DNA from 2 places in the Desulfomicrobium macestii genome. Region 2 is predicted to be linked to the other one. Evidence: predicted binding sites of a transcription regulator. Region 2 holds the regulator's gene; the other holds the start of a gene.
The links. The regulator HrcA, encoded in region 2, represses chaperone genes, less so after heat shock. The targets are predictions, from matches to a motif close to TGTTAGCACTCNNNNNNNNNGAGTGCTAACA.
Positions count from the first base shown of each region.

Region 1: groES (co-chaperone GroES) is a predicted target of HrcA. The motif match lies at 2,162-2,192, and genes of this name have one in related genera.

Region 1 is NZ_JADBGG010000032.1:1,302-9,987, forward strand. Features, by position in the region: tRNA gene H4684_RS16575 (tRNA-Glu) at 169-246, opposite strand; tRNA gene H4684_RS16580 (tRNA-Gln) at 250-323, opposite strand; tRNA gene H4684_RS16585 (tRNA-Glu) at 349-426, opposite strand; tRNA gene H4684_RS16590 (tRNA-Glu) at 452-527, opposite strand; tRNA gene H4684_RS16595 (tRNA-Lys) at 534-609, opposite strand; gene serS (serine--tRNA ligase) at 662-1,945, opposite strand; gene groES (co-chaperone GroES) at 2,239-2,529, shown strand; gene groL (chaperonin GroEL) at 2,557-4,194, shown strand; gene H4684_RS16615 (NADH-quinone oxidoreductase subunit B family protein) at 4,284-5,075, opposite strand; gene H4684_RS16620 (hydrogenase large subunit) at 5,087-6,568, opposite strand; gene H4684_RS16625 (proton-conducting transporter transmembrane domain-containing protein) at 6,565-8,001, opposite strand; gene H4684_RS16630 (hydrogenase) at 7,998-8,642, opposite strand; gene H4684_RS16635 (respiratory chain complex I subunit 1 family protein) at 8,639-8,686, opposite strand, start outside.
Region 2 is NZ_JADBGG010000005.1:62,007-70,692, forward strand. Features, by position in the region: gene glgP (alpha-glucan family phosphorylase) at 1-1,143, shown strand, start outside; gene H4684_RS04755 (TlyA family RNA methyltransferase) at 1,148-1,894, shown strand; gene H4684_RS04760 (TrmH family RNA methyltransferase) at 1,971-2,576, shown strand; gene aroC (chorismate synthase) at 2,602-3,666, shown strand; gene H4684_RS04770 (YdcF family protein) at 3,663-4,445, shown strand; gene H4684_RS04775 (rhomboid family intramembrane serine protease) at 4,446-5,333, shown strand; gene H4684_RS04780 (CoA-binding protein) at 5,378-5,743, opposite strand; gene grpE (nucleotide exchange factor GrpE) at 5,748-6,293, opposite strand; gene hrcA (heat-inducible transcriptional repressor HrcA) at 6,344-7,360, opposite strand; gene rfbD (dTDP-4-dehydrorhamnose reductase) at 7,357-8,220, opposite strand; gene rfbB (dTDP-glucose 4,6-dehydratase) at 8,217-8,686, opposite strand, start outside.

The DNA of each region.
Region 1 (8,686 bases), on a different contig from region 2:
CATTCCACTATATCCCGCACACCCCTCACCATATCCCGGTTCTCAAATATTCAAATCTATCTGTCGCTGCACATCCTGCGGAAAGGATTTGATTTGACATGAAAAGCGGTCAGCATGCGGATAAAAGAAAAAGGCCTTACATCTTGCGATGTAAGGCCTTGCTTCCTTTGGCGTCCCCAAGGGGATTTGAACCCCTGTTATCGGCGTGAAAGGCCGGTGTCCTGGACCTAGCTAGACGATGGGGACAGGTGGCTGGGTGACTTAGATTCGAACTAAGATTGACGGAGTCAGAGTCCGCTGTCCTACCGTTGAACGATCACCCAGCAAAAAAACAAAAAACAAAAAAAGTGGCGTCCCCAAGGGGATTTGAACCCCTGTTATCGGCGTGAAAGGCCGGTGTCCTGGACCTAGCTAGACGATGGGGACGCAAGTTTCGCGTCGGAGAAAAAAGTGGCGTCCCCAAGGGGGTTTGAACCCCTGTTAGCGGCGTGAGAGGCCGCCGTCCTAGGCCACTAGACGATGGGGACGCATTTTGGTGGGCCGTGAAGGGATCGAACCTTCGACTCTCTGCTTAAAAGGCAGATACTCTACCGTCTGAGTTAACGGCCCGTAAAGAGAAGACGCTTCTATAGGGGGGTACCCACCTTGTCAAGCCGGAAAGTCAGTCTTTTTTCAATTCAATTTTTTCCAGCCCGTTCATGTAAGGGCGCAGGACTTCAGGCACGAGTACCGACCCGTCGGCCTGCTGGTAGTTTTCCAGGATGGCGACCATGGTCCGGCCCACGGCCAGGCCCGATCCGTTCAGGGTGTGAACCAGTCTGCTCTTCTTGGCGTCCGCGGGCTTGAAGCGGATTCCAGCCCGGCGGGCCTGAAAATCCTCGAAGTTGGAGCAGGACGAAATTTCGCGGTATTTGTCCTGGCCGGGCAGCCAGACTTCGATGTCGTAGGTCTTGGCCGAAGAGAAGCCCAGATCCCCGGCGCACAGCGTGACCACGCGGTAGGGCAGCCCGAGCTTTTGCAGGATGCTCTCGGCGTGGCCGAGGAGTTTTTCCAGTTCATTATATGAGGAGTCGGGGTGGACGAAGCGAACCAGCTCGACCTTGTCGAACTGGTGCTGGCGGATCATGCCCTTGGTGTCCTTGCCGTAGGAGCCCGCCTCGGAGCGAAAGCACGCGGTGTACGCGCAGTGGGCGATGGGCAGCGCGGATTCGGCCAGGGTCGTGTCGCGGTAGATGTTGGTCACCGGGACCTCGGCCGTGGGGATGAGATAGTAGCTCGTGTTTTCGAGATGGAAGAGGTCTTCCTCGAACTTGGGCAGCTGCCCCGTGCCCATGAGGCTCTCGCGGTTGACGATGACCGGGGGCATGACCTCGTCGTACCCGTTTTCAAGGGTCTGCACGTCGAGCATGAAGCTGATCAGCGCGCGCTCCAGCTTGGCTGCCCATCCCTTGAGGATCACGAAGCGGCTGCCCGTGATCTTGGCCGCGGTCTCGAAATCGAGTCCGCCCAGGGCCGTGCCCAGCTCCCAATGCTCCTTGGGGGCGAAGGGCATGGCGGGTTTCTCGCCCCAGCTGCGCACTTCCAGGTTGTCCGCCTCGTCCACGCCCTCGGGCACGGAGGAGTGCGGGACGTTGGGAATGGACATGACCCAGTCCGAAGTCTGCTGCTCAATGTCCTTGAGCTCCTCGTCCAGGACCTTGATGCGCGTCGACATGATGCCAAGCTCGGCCAGGAGGGTATCGGCGTTCTCGCCGGCCTTCTTCATCCGGGCCATCTCGCCGGAGGCCTGATTGCGGCGGGCTTTCAGGTCTTCGGCCTCAAGGAGCAGGTCGCGCCTTTTCTGGTCGATGGCCAGGAAAGGTTCAAGGTCCAGCTTGCTGCGGCGTTTGCGCAGTCCGTTTTTGACCTCGTCCGGATTTGATCTGATAAATTTGATGTCGAGCATGGGGATGTCCTTGTAGCGGTCTTGCGGTCAGCCCTTAAGCGGGCGGTGGTGGCGGTTGTGAGGCGAAATGCATAGCCTGCCTTGATCCGAATCACAAGCCGCCCGGTTTGGCGAGGAATGAATTTTTTTTTTGACTTCGTCCCTTGACTTCACTGTCGCAGGGATTATTTGGGCCTCTGTCTCGCGCGGAACCTGAGCTGCATTTTCAGTTCCGCGTTTTGGCGCTCAGGCTTGCCGAGTGCCAAAAAAAATATCTACACGGAAGAAATTCTTAAACATCTTGGAGGAAAAACATGAAACTCAGACCACTGCACGACCGTATTCTGGTCAAGCGTCTCGAAGAGGAGCAGGTAACCAAAGGCGGCATCATCATCCCCGATTCCGCAAAGGAAAAGCCCATCAAGGGTGAAGTGGTTGCCGCCGGTCCGGGCAAGGTCGCCGAAGACGGAAAGCAGATCCCCATGGGCGTCAAGACCGGCGACAAGGTGATCTTCAACAAGTACGCCGGCACCGAGATCAAGATCGAAGGTGAGGAACTCCTCATCATGCGTGAAGACGACATCCTCGCTGTTATCGAAGCCTAATTTTTAAGAATTCAAGGAGACGCACACATGGCTGCTAAAATTATCAAGTTTGATGCCAAGGCCCGTGAAAAACTGAAAATCGGCGTGGACACCCTGGCCAATGCCGTCAAGGTCACCCTCGGACCCAAGGGCCGCAACGTTGTCATCGAGAAGTCCTTCGGTTCCCCCATCATCACCAAGGACGGCGTGACCGTAGCCAAGGAAATCGAACTGGAAGACAAGTTCGAGAACATGGGCGCCCAGATGGTCAAGGAAGTCGCCTCCAAGACTTCCGACATCGCAGGCGACGGCACCACCACCGCCACCATCCTGGCCCAGGCCATCTTTACCGAAGGCATCAAGCTGGTTGCCGCCGGTCGCAACCCCATGTCCATCAAGCGCGGCATCGACAAGGCTGTTGAAGCCGTCATCGCGAGCCTGGACAAGCTGGCCAAGCCCACCCGCGATCAGAAGGAAATTGCCCAGGTAGGCACCATTTCCGCCAACAACGACGCCACCATCGGCAACATCATTGCCGAAGCCATGGGCAAGGTCGGCAAGGAAGGCGTCATCACCGTTGAAGAAGCCAAGGGTCTGGAGACCAACCTGGACGTCGTCGAAGGCATGCAGTTCGACCGCGGCTACCTGTCCCCCTACTTCGTGACCAACCCTGACAAGATGGTCTGCGAGATGGATTCTCCGCTGATTCTGATCAACGAAAAGAAGATCTCCAACATGAAGGAACTGCTCCCCGTTCTGGAGCAGGCCGCCAAGATGGGCAAGCCTCTGGTCATCATCGCCGAAGACATCGAAGGCGAAGCCCTGGCTACCCTGGTTGTCAACAAGCTGCGTGGCACCCTGCAGGTCGTGGCCGTCAAGGCTCCCGGCTTCGGTGAGCGTCGCAAGGCCATGCTGCAGGATATCGCCATCCTGACCGGTGGCGAAGTTGTTTCCGATGATCTGGGCGTCAAGCTCGAGAGCATCGCCCTGAACCAGCTCGGTTCCGCCAAGCGCGTTGTCATCGATAAGGAAAACACCACCATCGTTGACGGTTCCGGCGAAGCCGAGGCCATCAAGGCCCGCGTGAAGCAGATCCGCAACGAAATCGAGGAGACCTCCTCCGATTACGATCGCGAGAAGCTGCAGGAGCGTCTGGCCAAGATCGTTGGCGGCGTTGCCGTGATCAACGTTGGCGCAGCCACCGAGACCGAAATGAAGGAAAAGAAGGCACGTGTGGAAGACGCCCTGAACGCCACCCGCGCTGCCGTTGAAGAAGGTATCGTGCCTGGCGGCGGTGTCGCCCTGGTGCGCTGCCAGTCCGCCCTGGATTCCGTCAAGCCCGCCGATGACGACGAAGCCGCCGGCGTACAGGTTATCCGTCGCGCCATCGAAGAGCCCATCCGTCAGATCTGCGGCAACGCAGGTGTTGAAGGCGCCGTGGTCATCGACAAGGTCCGCAACGGCAAGGAAGACTTCGGTTACAACGCCGCTTCCGGCGAATACGAAGATCTGCTCAAGTCCGGCGTCATCGATCCCAAGAAGGTGACCCGCATCGCCCTGCAGAACGCCGCTTCCGTAGCCTCCCTGCTGCTCACCACCGAGTGCGCCATCGCAGAGAAGCCCAAGGAAGAGGCTGCTCCGGCCATGCCCGGTGGCGGCATGGGCGGCATGGGCGGCATGTACTAAGCCGTTCATATCCCAGAATGATGAAAGGGCCGGAAGCGATTCCGGCCCTTTTTGCGTCTTATGGCGGGCTGTCGCCCGTGATCAAGGTCCTAGCGGTTGTGTGCGGGCAGCCGGTCCAGCAGGCGCAGGAAGCCGTCCAGGATGGTCAGCGGGTGGGGCGGGCAGCCGGGGATGTAGAGATCGATGGGGATGACAGAGGCCGCCCCGTCGTTGTGCTGCGGGTGCCCGACAAAGGGGCCGCCGCTAATGGCGCAGGCGCCGAGCGCGATGGCGATGCGCGGTTCGGGCACGGCCTCCCAGGTCTTTTGCAGGGCCAGTTCCATGCCCTTGGTCACCGGGCCTGTAATGAGCACGCCGTCGGCATGACGCGGCGAGGCCACGTATTGGATACCGAAACGTCCCAGGTCCCAGCCGATGGTGCCAAGCACATTGATGTCGGCCTCGCAGGCGCCGCATCCGCCCGCGCTGACCTGCCGCAGGCGCAGGGAGCGGCCCAGCAGGCTTTTCATTTTTCCGTCCAGGGCCGCCGCCAGCCGCAGTTCCTCCTTGCCGGGTTCGCCCAGGATCAGATCCTCGCGGCGGCGTACTGCCAGGCGATGGTCGCCCGTCCGGGTGATGGCTCCGCCAGGGCAGGCCTCCACGCAGTCTCCGCAGAACAGGCAGCGGCCGAGGTCGAGGCGTGCAGCCTGGCCCGGCTCGCGGGTGATGGCCGAGACAGGGCAGGCCGCGATGCACTCCGCGCAGCCTGCCGGGCAGGCCGAGGCGTCAAGGCGCAGGGCTCCGCCGTGCCGGTCCGGCAGGGCCGGGGCAGGGCCCTTGGGATAGGGCATGGTCTGGCAACCGCGCCGCATCCGGTTCATGATAGTGTCGAATATATACATGCATGATCCCCTTAGAGGTCAAAGCCGCAGTAGGACAGGTTGAAGCTCTTGTTGCAGATGGGAAAGTCCGAGATCGCCGTGCCGCGCAGGGACAGGGCCAGGCCGGTCCAGTTGTGGAAGGACGGGTCCGTGATCTTGTAGCGGCGGAAGCGGCCGAAGTGGTCGGTGAGAGCCACGTGGCAGACCTCTCCGCGCCAGCCTTCGACCAGGGCCACGACCATGGATTCCGGCTGCGGGGCGGGCAGGGCGGTGCTGGTGTCTCCATCCACGGGAGCGGCCAGTTGCTCGAAGAGATAGCGCCCGGAGCGCTGCACTTCCAGGGATCGTACCCGGGCGCGGGCGAAAATGTCTCCGCTGGGCCAGACTGCCACGGGCGAATGGGAAAAGCGGTGCCAGCCCGCCGGATGGTCGAAGCGCACGTCGCGGACCAGACCACAGGCCCGCGCCGCCGGACCGACCAGACCGATGTCCGAGGCCTGGGACGGATGCACGACGCCGACATTGCGAAAGCGCACCCGCACCGAGGCCGCGTCCCAGAACCAGGCCATGGCCTGCTCGACATCGTCCATATGGACTTTGAGCCGTTGCACCAGGGTTTGCAGCCGGTCCTCTTCGAGATCATGACGGCATCCGCCGGGGCGGATCAGCCCGCGGCCGAAACGGTTGCCGCACAGAAGCGCCGTCAGGTTCAGAAAGTCTCCCCGGATTTTTCCGCACGCCGCCGAGGTAGGCAGGAAGGCCACATCCAGGGCCAAAGCTCCCATGTCGCCGGTATGGTTGGCCAGCCGCTCAAGCTCCAGCGCGATGGCTCGCAGCCACTGCGCGCGCAGGGGGGCCTCCACGCCGCCGAGCGCTTCCAGGACCGATGCATGGGCCGTTGCGTGGGCGATGGTCGTGTCTCCGGCGACGGCTTCCACCTGGCTCATGGTCGCTCTGTGCGGGCCGTTCGCCAGGGCTTCCTCCACGCCTCGATGCTGGTACCCCAGCGCGATCTCCAGATGAAGGACCTCCTCGCCAGCGCACTGAAAGCGAAAGTGCCCGGGTTCGATGACGCCCGCATGCACCGGACCCACGGCCACCTCGTGCACCTCCCCGCCATCCACCCGGTAGAAGGGGGCGTTGGCCGGGGCGTTGCCGTAGGTGTGGCGCACGGGTTTGAGCCACGGGTGGCCGACGGGGACCAGTCCGTGCTGCTCCCAGACTTCGCGCTCGAAGAGGTGGGCCTGGGGGTGTTTCGGGGTGAGGGACGGGTATGAGCCGCCTACGGGTTCGCTACGGGCCACGGCCAGGGTGCTTTCGGCATCCATGGCCAGCACGGCGACCAGGATCGTGCCGTCATGTTCCGGGACGCCGAACCATGAGCACAGCCGCGCTCCTGATTCAAGCATTTCGCCGGTCAGGCGGACGAGCTTGGTCACCGAGAAAACCGGAACCGAGGCCCACGAAATTCTGGACGCATTGGGGAACTGGAAAAATGGGGCGAGTGTGTTCATGGTATTGGGAAGAGTTGAAGGACCGCGGCGGACCAGGCACCCTTCAGGATGTCCGGGGTGAAAAGACCGAGCCAGAGTGACGCCGCCAGTAGGAAGAGCGGGGGCAGGATGAGCCCGGCCGATTCCTTGAGGTGCGCGGGATTGGGTTTTTTGAGCCTCGGGCGGCCGTCGACAACGGCGAAGACGATGCGCGAGATTCCGAAAAAGGCCAGCAGCAGGCAGACCAGGAAGAGGCCGATGGCCCAGCCCTGCCCCGCGCCAAGGCCGGTGCGGATGATGAGCAGTTCGCTGAAGAACGGGCCGAAGGGCGGGCAGGCGGTGATGGCGAACATGCCCACGACGAAAAGAATGGAGGTGCGCGGCAGAACCTTGGACATGCCGCGCACGTCATCGATGGATGACGAGTCCGCGACCCGTTGCAGGTTGGCCGCGCTCAAAAAGAGGGCGCCCTTGGTCAGACCGTTGCTCCAGACATGGAAGAGCGCCGCCCAGACCCCGGGTCCGCCCAGGGAGGTGGCGATGCACAGGATGCCCATGTGTTCGATGCTCGAATAGGCGAGCATGCGCTTGAAGTCGCGGGTGCGCAGCAGGAAAAGCGCCGCGACCAGCGTCGAGAAGAGGCCGATGGCGAGCAGGGTGCGGCCGGTCACGACGCCCTCTCCGGCGGCATCTACCACGGACTTGATGCGCAGCAGGGCCATGAAGGCCACGGACGTGACCCCGCCCGCGAGCAGCGCGCCGACGATGCCCGGGCTCTCCCCGTAGGCGTCGGGCTTCCAGGTGTGCATGGGCGCAAGGCCCATCTTGGTGCCGTAGCCGACCAGCAGTAGCACCCATGCGGTCAGGACCCAGGCGCGGGAGAGGTTCGGTCCATGCTCCAGCAACGCCGTGAAGGTGATGTCCCCGCTTCCGCCTCCGTGCAGGGATGCGTACCCCAGGCAAATGGAGCCGAGAAGCGACAGCGCGATGCCCGTGCCGCCCACGAGCAGGTACTTCCAGGTAGCCTCGAAGGATTTCGGGGTGCCGTTGAAGTGGATCAGTGGCACGCAGGCCAGGGTCACGGCCTCGGTCGCGATCCACAGGATGCCCAGGTGCCTGGCCTGATGGGCGGCGCTCAGGAGCCCGAGGACCAGCAGCAGCGCCGGGACAAAGACCCTATTGTCCTGCTCTTTCAGCCGCAGATAGCCCACCGTATAGCAGGCGCAGACCAGGAAAAGCAGGGACACGCCGGGCAGGATGGCCCGCGCCAGGGGGTCAAAGGCCAGCCAGACCGCCGGGTCCACGGCTTCGGGCTTGGCCAGGAGCAGAAAGCACAGGATCGTGTGGACCAGTCCGACCGCGGGCAGGAAAAGGGGGCGGCTCTTCTTGCGTGGCCACAGCGCGGCCAGCACGGCTCCGATCAGGGGGATGATGATGAGCAGGTATGCGTTCATTCGTGCAGCGCCGTGAGTTTGCGGGTGTCGAGAGAATCGAAGGCCCTTTGGATGCGGTCAACGATGATGCCGATGACGAAGATGCCGACGGTGACGTCGAGCAGGATGCCGAATTCCACCAGGATCGGGGTGGATCTAATGAGCAGCAGCCCTGCGAGATAGATCCCGTTTTCAAGGATCAGGTAGCCGCAGACCTGGGAGATGGCCTTGGTGCGCCCGATGAGCAGGATGAACCCGGTCAGGATGAGGGCCATGGCCCCCGGGACATGCAGGTTTCCAGCGTGTTCGGGCAGGAGCGGCAGATAGCGGGTCAGGGCCACGGCGGCGATGGTTCCGGCCGCGCCGAGGAGCAGGGACGGGATGTAGCCGATGAAGGGTTCGAGCTCCCGGGCGATGTTGGCGGTTCGCATGGCGCGGATGAGCATGAAGGGGATGAGCACGCCCTTGCCGGCCACGGTAGCCAAGGTGATGAGGACCAGCCGCCAGTCCAGGCCGTGCGCTTCGAGCACCAGGGGCAATAGCCCCAGAAGCACGCCCTGCATGGCCACCGCCCGGATCAGGACGGGCAGGCGGCTGGTGCCCAGCGCCAGGAGGTTCAGGCCCATGGCCAGGCCGATCAGGAGGTTCAGCGTGTCGTTCATAGGTCACCCATCCAGGTCAGAAGCAGGGGAAAAAGGCAGAACAG
Region 2 (8,686 bases):
CGGAGCTGGGAGCTGGAAGTGGCCGACAACGTCCTCAATCCCGAGGCCCTGACCATCGGCTTCGCCCGCCGCTTCGCGTCCTACAAGCGCGCCTACCTGCTCTTGAAGGACGATGACCGCCTGAAACGCCTCGTCACCGACCCGGCCCGCCCGGTGCAATTCGTCTTTGCCGGCAAGGCCCATCCCCGCGACAACGAGGGCAAGAAAATCATCCAGGAGCTCATCAGCCTCTGCCAATCCCCCGAGAGCCGCGCGTCCATGGTCTTTCTGGAAGACTACGACATGCAGGTCGCCCGCTACCTGGTCCAGGGCTGCGACATCTGGCTCAACAACCCGCGCCGCCCCCTTGAGGCCTGCGGCACCAGCGGCATGAAGGCCATGGCCAACGGCGTCCTGAACCTGAGCACCCTCGACGGCTGGTGGGACGAGGCCTGGTGTCCGGACAATTCCGTGGGCTGGGCCATCGGCAACGCCGAGGAATACGACGACGTCGAGTACCAGGACTTCGTGGAGAGCCAGACCCTCTACAACATCCTCGAAAAAGACGTCATCCCGCTCTTCTACGATCGCGTGCAGGGCTCTTTCCCGAGACGCTGGGTGCAGAAAATGAAGCAGGCGCTCAAAACCCTGGGTCCGGTCTTCAACGGACACCGCATGGTCGAGGAATATTCCAAGCGCGCCTACCTCCCGTCCAACATCAGCTACGGCAAGCTCTCGGCCAACGAGTACCGCCCGGTCGTGGAACTGGCCGAGTGGCGCATGAACCTGCTCACCCACTGGGGAGCGCTCGACATCCGAAACGTGCAGTGCATCACGGCCCACGAGATGTTCGTCGGCGAGAACCTGGAGGTCAGCGCCGAGGTCAAGGTCGAGGGACTCGGCATCCAGGACATCCGCGTGGAGATCTACACCGGCCCCCTCGATCACACCGGCAAGTTTGCCAGCAGGTCCACCTTCCTCATGAGCCCGGATGAACGCACTCCGGACGGCTGGTACGTGTATCGCGGCAAGGCCATGCCTATGGCCACCGGCAAGTTCGGCTTCACCGTGCGCATCCTGCCGCACCACCCATTGCTGCGCGATGCGCACAGCCTGGGTCTGATATTCTGGGCCGACGAGCCCGCGCCGAAACTCCAAGGGTAGAGGGATGGCCAAGAAAGTCGATCGGGCCGACGTGGTCCTGGCCGAGCAGGGGCTGGTCGAGAGCCGCGAGAAGGCCAAACGGATGATCATGGCCGGTCAGGTTCTGCTGCTCCAGGGCGAGGCCCGGACACCCGTGGCCAAGCCCGGGCAGCAGATTCCGCGCGATGCGCGGCTGGAGCTCAAGGAAGCGGAGCGTTTCGTGTCGCGCGGCGGCTACAAGCTGCTCACGGCTCTTGAGCATTTCGCCCTGGACGTGAGCGGCATGGTCGCCCTGGACGCAGGGGCCTCCACCGGCGGATTCACGGACTGCCTGCTGCAATTCGGGGCCGCGCGGGTCTACGCCGTGGACGTTGGGCACGCCCAGCTGCACTGGAAGCTGGTCACGGACCCGCGCGTCGTGAATCTGGAGCGGGTCAACCTGCGTCACGCCACCGCCGACCTCCTTCCCGAAAAAGTGGACCTGGTGGTGGCCGACTGCTCCTTTATCTCCCTGCGGCTCATCCTGCCCCCCTGCCTGCAATTCCTGAAGGACGAAGGACAGATCCTGGCCCTGGTCAAGCCGCAGTTCGAGCTGGGCCCCGAGCATGCGGTCAAGGGCGTGGTCCGTTCGGAGGAATTGCAACTCAGGGCCGTGGACGAAATACGGGAATTCGCCCGGGAGGAGCTCGGACTGCACGTCCTGGGCTCCGTCGCGGCAGGGATCAAGGGCCCCAAGGGCAACCAGGAATACCTGCTCCATTTGCGGCGCTGAGCTCAGACTTTGCCAAGAGAGGCCGATGCGGGTACAGACCGCGTTCATCGTCAACACTTCAACCAAATTCGAGCCCATGCCTGACAGATTTCTGACCGAAGACCGCAAAACCAAGCTCAGAAACGTACTGGCCAAACGCCAGCCCGACCTGACCCTGGTACTGAACAATATCCACGACCCGCACAACGTGTCCGCCATCCTGCGCAGTTGCGACGCCTTCGGGGTGTTCGGCGTGCACCTCTATTACACCAAGGAAAAATTTCCTTCCCTGGCCAACAGCTCATCCGGCTCCGCCAAGAAGTGGATCGACCTGACCCGCCACCGCGAAGCAGGAACCATGATCCAGGGCCTGCGCGACCGGGGCATGCAGATCGTGGGCACGGGCTTCAGCTCCACGGCAAGGCCCATCATGGATATCGATTTCACCAAACCCACGGCCATCATTCTCGGCAACGAGCACCGGGGCATGGACCCCGACGTCAAGATTCATGTGCCGGACGAAATCTACATCCCCATGTTCGGCATGGTTCAGAGCCTGAACGTGTCCGTGGCCGCCGCGACCATCCTCTACGAGGCCATGCGCCAGCGCCTGGCCGCAGGGATGTACGATCAAAGCCCCCTGGACGAGGAAGAGTTCGAAAACGTATACGCCGACTGGTGCAAGCGCGGCAAAGACTACTAGCCGGGGCCGGGCCCCTGGAGAACTGATGGCGGGAAACACTTTCGGCAGCATCTTCAAACTGACGACCTTCGGCGAATCCCATGGCCCGGCCCTGGGCGGGGTGGTGGACGGATGTCCCGCCGGGATCGCCCTCAATGAGGCCGCCATCCAGACGGAACTCGACAAGCGCAGACCCGGTCAGGGCGGCCTGGCCGTCACCGCCCGCAACGAACCGGACCGCATCCGGCTCTTGTCCGGCGTCTTCGAGGGCCGCACAACAGGCACGTCCATCGGCTTCGCCATCGAGAACACGGACCAGCGCTCCCGCGACTACGGCGAGATAAAAGACGTTTTCCGGCCGGGTCACGGAGACATGACCTACGAGGCCAAGTACGGGCTGCGCGACTATCGCGGCGGAGGCCGCTCCTCGGGCCGGGAGACCGTCTCGCGCGTGGCGGGTGGAGCCGTGGCCGGGGCGTTTCTGGAACCGCTCGGGATCACTGTCCGGGCCGCCGCCGTGGAACTTGGCGGCATCGCGGCCGAGAGCCTGGACATCAAAGGTGCGGAACACCGCCAATTCTTCGCGGCTGACGACAATGCTGTCCTGCGCTGGCAGGAACTGGTCAAAAAGGTCGCGGCCCAAAGCGACACGCTGGGCGGCATCGTCGAAATCCGCGCCCAGGGCGTGCCCGCGGGACTTGGCGAACCGGTCTTCGACAAGCTCGACGCCCGCCTGGCCGCCGCGCTCATGAGCGTGGGCGCGGTCAAGGGAATCGAGATCGGAAGCGGCTTCGCTGCCAGCCGCATGCGCGGCAGCGAAAACAACGACGCCATGCTGGATACGGGCTTTGCATCCAACAACGCCGGTGGAATCCTGGCCGGGATCTCAAGCGGCCAGGAGATCGTACTGCGCGCCGCCATCAAACCCATCCCGTCCATCGCGCTCGACCAACACACCCGCGACCGCTTCGGGGCAGCCCGGACCATCCGCGTCGGCGGACGGCACGACATCTGCGCCATCCCGCGCGTGGTCCCGGTGCTCTCGGCCATGGTCCGGCTGGTCCTGGCCGACATGGTTCTGCTGCAACGGCGCATGGGGGGCGGCACATGAGCGTCGGCGCGGGCTTTATCCTCAAGAAAGCCCTGGGCACGCTTTTCATGCCCCTGTCGGTCTGTCTGATTCTTTTCGCCCTCGGCATGGTCTACGTGCTGCTGCGCCGCTCCAAGGACGCCATCGCCCCCTTTGTCATGGGCGCGCTCCTGCTCTACGCCTTTTCCCTCAACTCCGTCTCCGGATACATGATCAGTCCCCTTGAGGACGCCCACCCGCCCCTGGATCTGACCAACGCGGAAATCGTCAGAAGGCCCGTCAAATGGGTGGTCGTGCTCGGCTCGGGGCATTGGACGGACAAGCGCCTGTCCCCCGGGTCCATGCTCGAAGAGGCGGCCCTGTACCGGCTCACCGAAGGCATTCGGGTGGCAAACCGGTTTCGGGGCTCCATCCTGGTTCTTTCGGGCGGAAAATACAAAGACGAACAGTCAAGCGCACAGGTCATGGCCGCCGCAGCCGTGGACCTGGGCTTCGACCCGGCCCGGATCATGCTCTCCGACAAGGCCCTCGACACCCACGACGAAGCGATGCACATAAGGGCCCTGGCCGGTTCCGACGCCTTTGTGCTGGTTACTTCGGCCTCGCACATGCTGCGCGCCGTAAAGCTGTTCGAAAACCAGGGCCTAAAGCCCATCCCCGCTCCGACCTGCTACCGTGACAAGGGCGAGCCCGAGAATTTCCTGCCCGGCGCGGACAACATCAAAACCTGCAACATGGCCGTGCACGAATACATGGGTCTGGCCTGGTCCTTCGTGCGCGGGCAGATATCAGTTTTCTAGGTGATCGACATCCTGCCCACCCTGGCCCTGGCCACCTCGAAGCACAGCCCGGACAAGGCCACCATCCGCGCCTGGGCCCTGGTCCTGTCCAGTCGAAGATTCCTGCACCGTTTCGATAAAGGAACGCTGCTGGTCGCGCCCGCCTTGGCGCCGCTCGCGGTGCGGGAAATCATCGCCTACGAAGAGGAAAACCGGCCCAGATCCCGCCCGGCTCCCCTACCCGACAACTCCTGGGTCAGCCTGCTGGTCATCGCCATCTTTCTGGGCCTGACCATGTGGTTCGACGCCCAGGGGCTCGGCAGGCGCATCTCGTGGCATGTCGCGGGCCGGGCCGACGCCGGACTCATCCTTGAAGGACAGTGGTGGCGCTGCGTGACCGCCCTGTTCCTGCACGCCGACGCCGGGCACCTGCTGGCCAATGCCGGAGCGTTGGCGGTGCTCGCCTCGCTCCTGGCGCGCCGCATCGGATCGGGTCTGACCTGGGGTCTCTTTTTGCTCTCGGGTGGCCTCGGCAACGCCCTGAACGCCTGGGCGCAAGCGCCTGATCACCTGAGCGTGGGCGCGTCCACGGGCGTATTCGGGCTGATCGGCGTTCTGGCCGGAGGTGCGGGCCGGGCCGAACGCGGCTCACGGGGACAGGTCCTTCTACTGGCCCTGGGCTTCGGTTTCAGCCTGCTGGCCATGCTTGGCGCGGGAGAGGAACGCGTGGACCTGGGAGCGCATTTTTTCGGGATGTGCTGTGGTCTGCCCTTTGGATTGCTGGTCGGCGACTGGCACGGGGCAACGGGATGGAAGGCGAGGGTCGGGGCTGTGTGCGGCGCGGCGGGGCTGGCCCTTGCGGTCTGGGCCTGGACCTTGGCCCTGGAAAACGGCGCGCTTGCGGGATGAGGGGTCGAGGAGCCGCAGGGGCTCCCCGATCAGAGATGTGTCGTCTAGAACTGTCCGGTTCTGAGCATGACCAGAGTGCAGGCGTGCTCCCAGGGAATGCCCGCTTCGGTCAGGGCCTGCTCCAGGGTCGCCGATTCCGTGCCGGGATTGAGGATCACACGCCCGGGCCTTAGCGCCAGGATGGAATCCTGCAGCTGCGCGCTGCGCTCCGGCCCGACATAAAGGGTCAGGGTGTCCACCTTGCGATCGATGGCGTCCAGACTGGACACGACGGGCAGATCCTCGATGACGGATCGACCCGGCGTGACCGGGATGACCGAATGCCCGTGCTCCTTGAGCATGCGCACGGCCTTGTTCGAGTAACGTTCCGGCTTGTGGCTCGCTCCGAGCACCGCGACAATCTGTGCCATGGCCTCAGGCTCCCGCCTTGCGGCTGACCATGACCTTGGCCGGACGCAGCAGTCTGTCCTTGAGCATGTAGCCCTTCTGCAGCATCTGACAGACCGTGTTTTCCCCGACATCGTCCCGCTCGACCTGCCCCAAGGCCTCGTGGCGCGCGGGATCGAAAGGCACATCCACTTCGGCGATCTGCTCCAGCCCATGCTTCTTCATCGTGTCGAGAAAAATGTTCATGGTCATCTCGACGCCCGTGACCAGATCCTTGCAGGCCTCGGTCTGCTTGCCGTGGGCCAGGGCCAGGTCGAGGTTGTCCATGACCGGGATAATCTCCTCGAGGATGGCGGAGGTGGCAAATTTGAAATAGTCTTCCTTTTCGCGCAGCAAACGCTTCTTGAAATTCTCACTGTCCGCCAGGACGCGCAGGTTGTCTTTTTTGAGCTCCTCCACGTCGGCCAGGGCCTGGGCGTACTTCTCCTCCAGGGTCAGCTCCGGCGTTTCTTCGGTCTGCATTTCGGTCTGCACTTCTTCCGGGTTCTGGCCCTCTTTTTCCTTATTGGACATGAAAAACTCCTGATCCTTGAAATATTTGATAAAACGCTTCACGAATATCCTTAGAAGCGGGATTTGAGGCACTGACTAAGTATTTGAGCGGCAAAGTCAACCACGGGCATGATGCGTGCGTAGTTCATGCGCACCGGCCCAAGCACTGCCAACGTTCCGTGATTGGTGGAAAAAGCGCTGTAGGGAGAGGCCACCAGCGAGCATCCCGCGAGTCCGGGCATGTCCTGGGACAGGCTGACCGAGACGGACTGGCTGGCCGAGGTCTTGTCCAGGAGTTCAAGCAGGCGCGAACGCTCCTCGATGAGTCGCAACAGCTCCTGGATGGTCTCCAGCTCCGTGAATTCGGGCTGATCCGTGAGATGGCTCGCGCCACCGACGAAAACCTCGGGCTGTTCTTCCTCGGCCAGGGCTTGCGCGGCCAGCTCCCAGGCCCGGCGATAGGCATCCAGCGTTTTGCGCACGTTGTGCAGCTGACGCTCGATCTCACCGCGCACCTCATAGGTGGTGCGCCCCTCGAACAGGCTGTTCAGGTAATTCCCGTAGCGCACAAGCTCGTCGGCGCTCAGGCTCTCGTCCATCTGCACCAGACGATTGCTGACCAGCCCGCCCTGCATGACCAGCACCGCCATGATCATGCCCGGCCGCAAGAGGACGAAATCTATCTGCCGCCAGCGGGCCAGATCCTGACGCGGAGCCATGATCACGCACACCTGACGGGTCAGGGACGAGAGGGTCCGGACGGCGCGACGCAGGACCTGGGGCAAATCCCCCGCACCCGGCTGGATGTGGTCGTGCAGGCGGGACTGTTCCCTGCGCGGCAGGGGCCCGAGCTTTAATACCTCATCGAGATAATAGCGAAAAGCCGGAACCGTTGGAGCCCGCCCGGCGGACGTATGCGGCTGTTGCAGATATCCTTTCTCGGTCAGGGCGGCCATGGTTGACCGCAGCGACGCGGGGCTCAGTCCAAGGCCCACGGCCAGAGCCTGGGACGACACGGGCAGGGCGGTCTCCACATAGGTCTCGACCACTGCGGTGAGGACTGCGGTTTCGCGCTTGCTCAGGATCATGACAGGCAATCTTCCCGGGAGAAAAGAAATTCGCGCAGGGCCTGCACCCACGGACGCGGAGCAATGCCCGTCACGGCCGTGAAGGCGCTCAGGTCCAGGACCGAATACGCCGGACGGCAGGCCTTCTGAGGGTATTCGGACGAAGGGATGGGCTTGATCCGACAGGCCAGATCCGCCCCCCGGACGGCCTCCGTGGCCAGTTCGCACCAGCTTGCCTGTCCCGCGTTGGCCAGATGAAAGATGCCCGTCGCGCCCTTGTCCAGCAGCGCCAGCGAACCGGCGGCCAGATCCGGGGTGTAGGAGGGGCTGCCGATCTGGTCGTGGACCACGGAAAGCTCCGGCCGCGTCGCGGCCAACTCCAGGATGCGGGTCACGAAATTGGTCTTGCACGGTCCAAAAAGCCACGAGGTGCGGATGATGAGCAGATTCGGCAGATCAAGAGCCAAAAGTTCCCGCTCGCCCAGCAGCTTGGTCTGGCCGTAGACCGAACCTGGCGCGGGCTGATCCCCGGGGGTGTAGGGACTTGTCTTTCTGCCGTTGAAAACGAAATCCGTGCTGTAGTGGACCAGGGAAACCCCGGCGTTCTGCACGGCCTTGCCCAGAACCAGCGGCAGCTGCCTGTTCAGTCTGGAAGCCTCGGCCGGTTCGTCCTCGGCCTGATCGACCTTGGTGTAGGCCACCGTATTGAAAAGCACCGTGGCTCCGGTCCGGGCCAGGTATTCCTCCACGGCCGGACGCTCGAACAGGTTCAGCTCGTCGCGCCCCGGTGCATTCACGGTCCATCCCTGCCTGGACAGGGCCAGACACAGCGCCTGCCCGAGCAGGCCGGTCTTTCCGCCCAGCACGACCGCGCTCTTCATGCCTGCCTCGTTTGGTACCATGCATCCATGAACTGGCGATAGGCGCCGCTCTGCACTTCGTCAAGCCAGGCCTCGTTGGCCTTGTACCAGGCCAGGGTGCGGGCCATGCCGTCCTCGAACGAGTGTTGCGGGGTCCAGCCCAGATCCGCCGTGGAGCGCTCGAAAGCCATGGCGTAACGGCGATCATGGCCGGGCCGGTCGGTGACATGGGTGATGAGCTCCTCGCTCCTGCCCGTCAGCCGCAGTATGAGGCGCACCACTTCCAGATTCGTCCGCTCGGCGTCCCCCCCGAAATTGTACACCGCGCCGGGCATGCCCTTGAAAAGCGTGGCCTCCACGCCCCGGCAGTGATCCATGACGTAGATCCAGTCCCGAACGTTCAGCCCGTCGCCGTAGACGGGGATGGACTCGTTGCGGGAGGCCTTCAGATAGACCAGGGGGATGAGTTTTTCCGGAAACTGGTAGG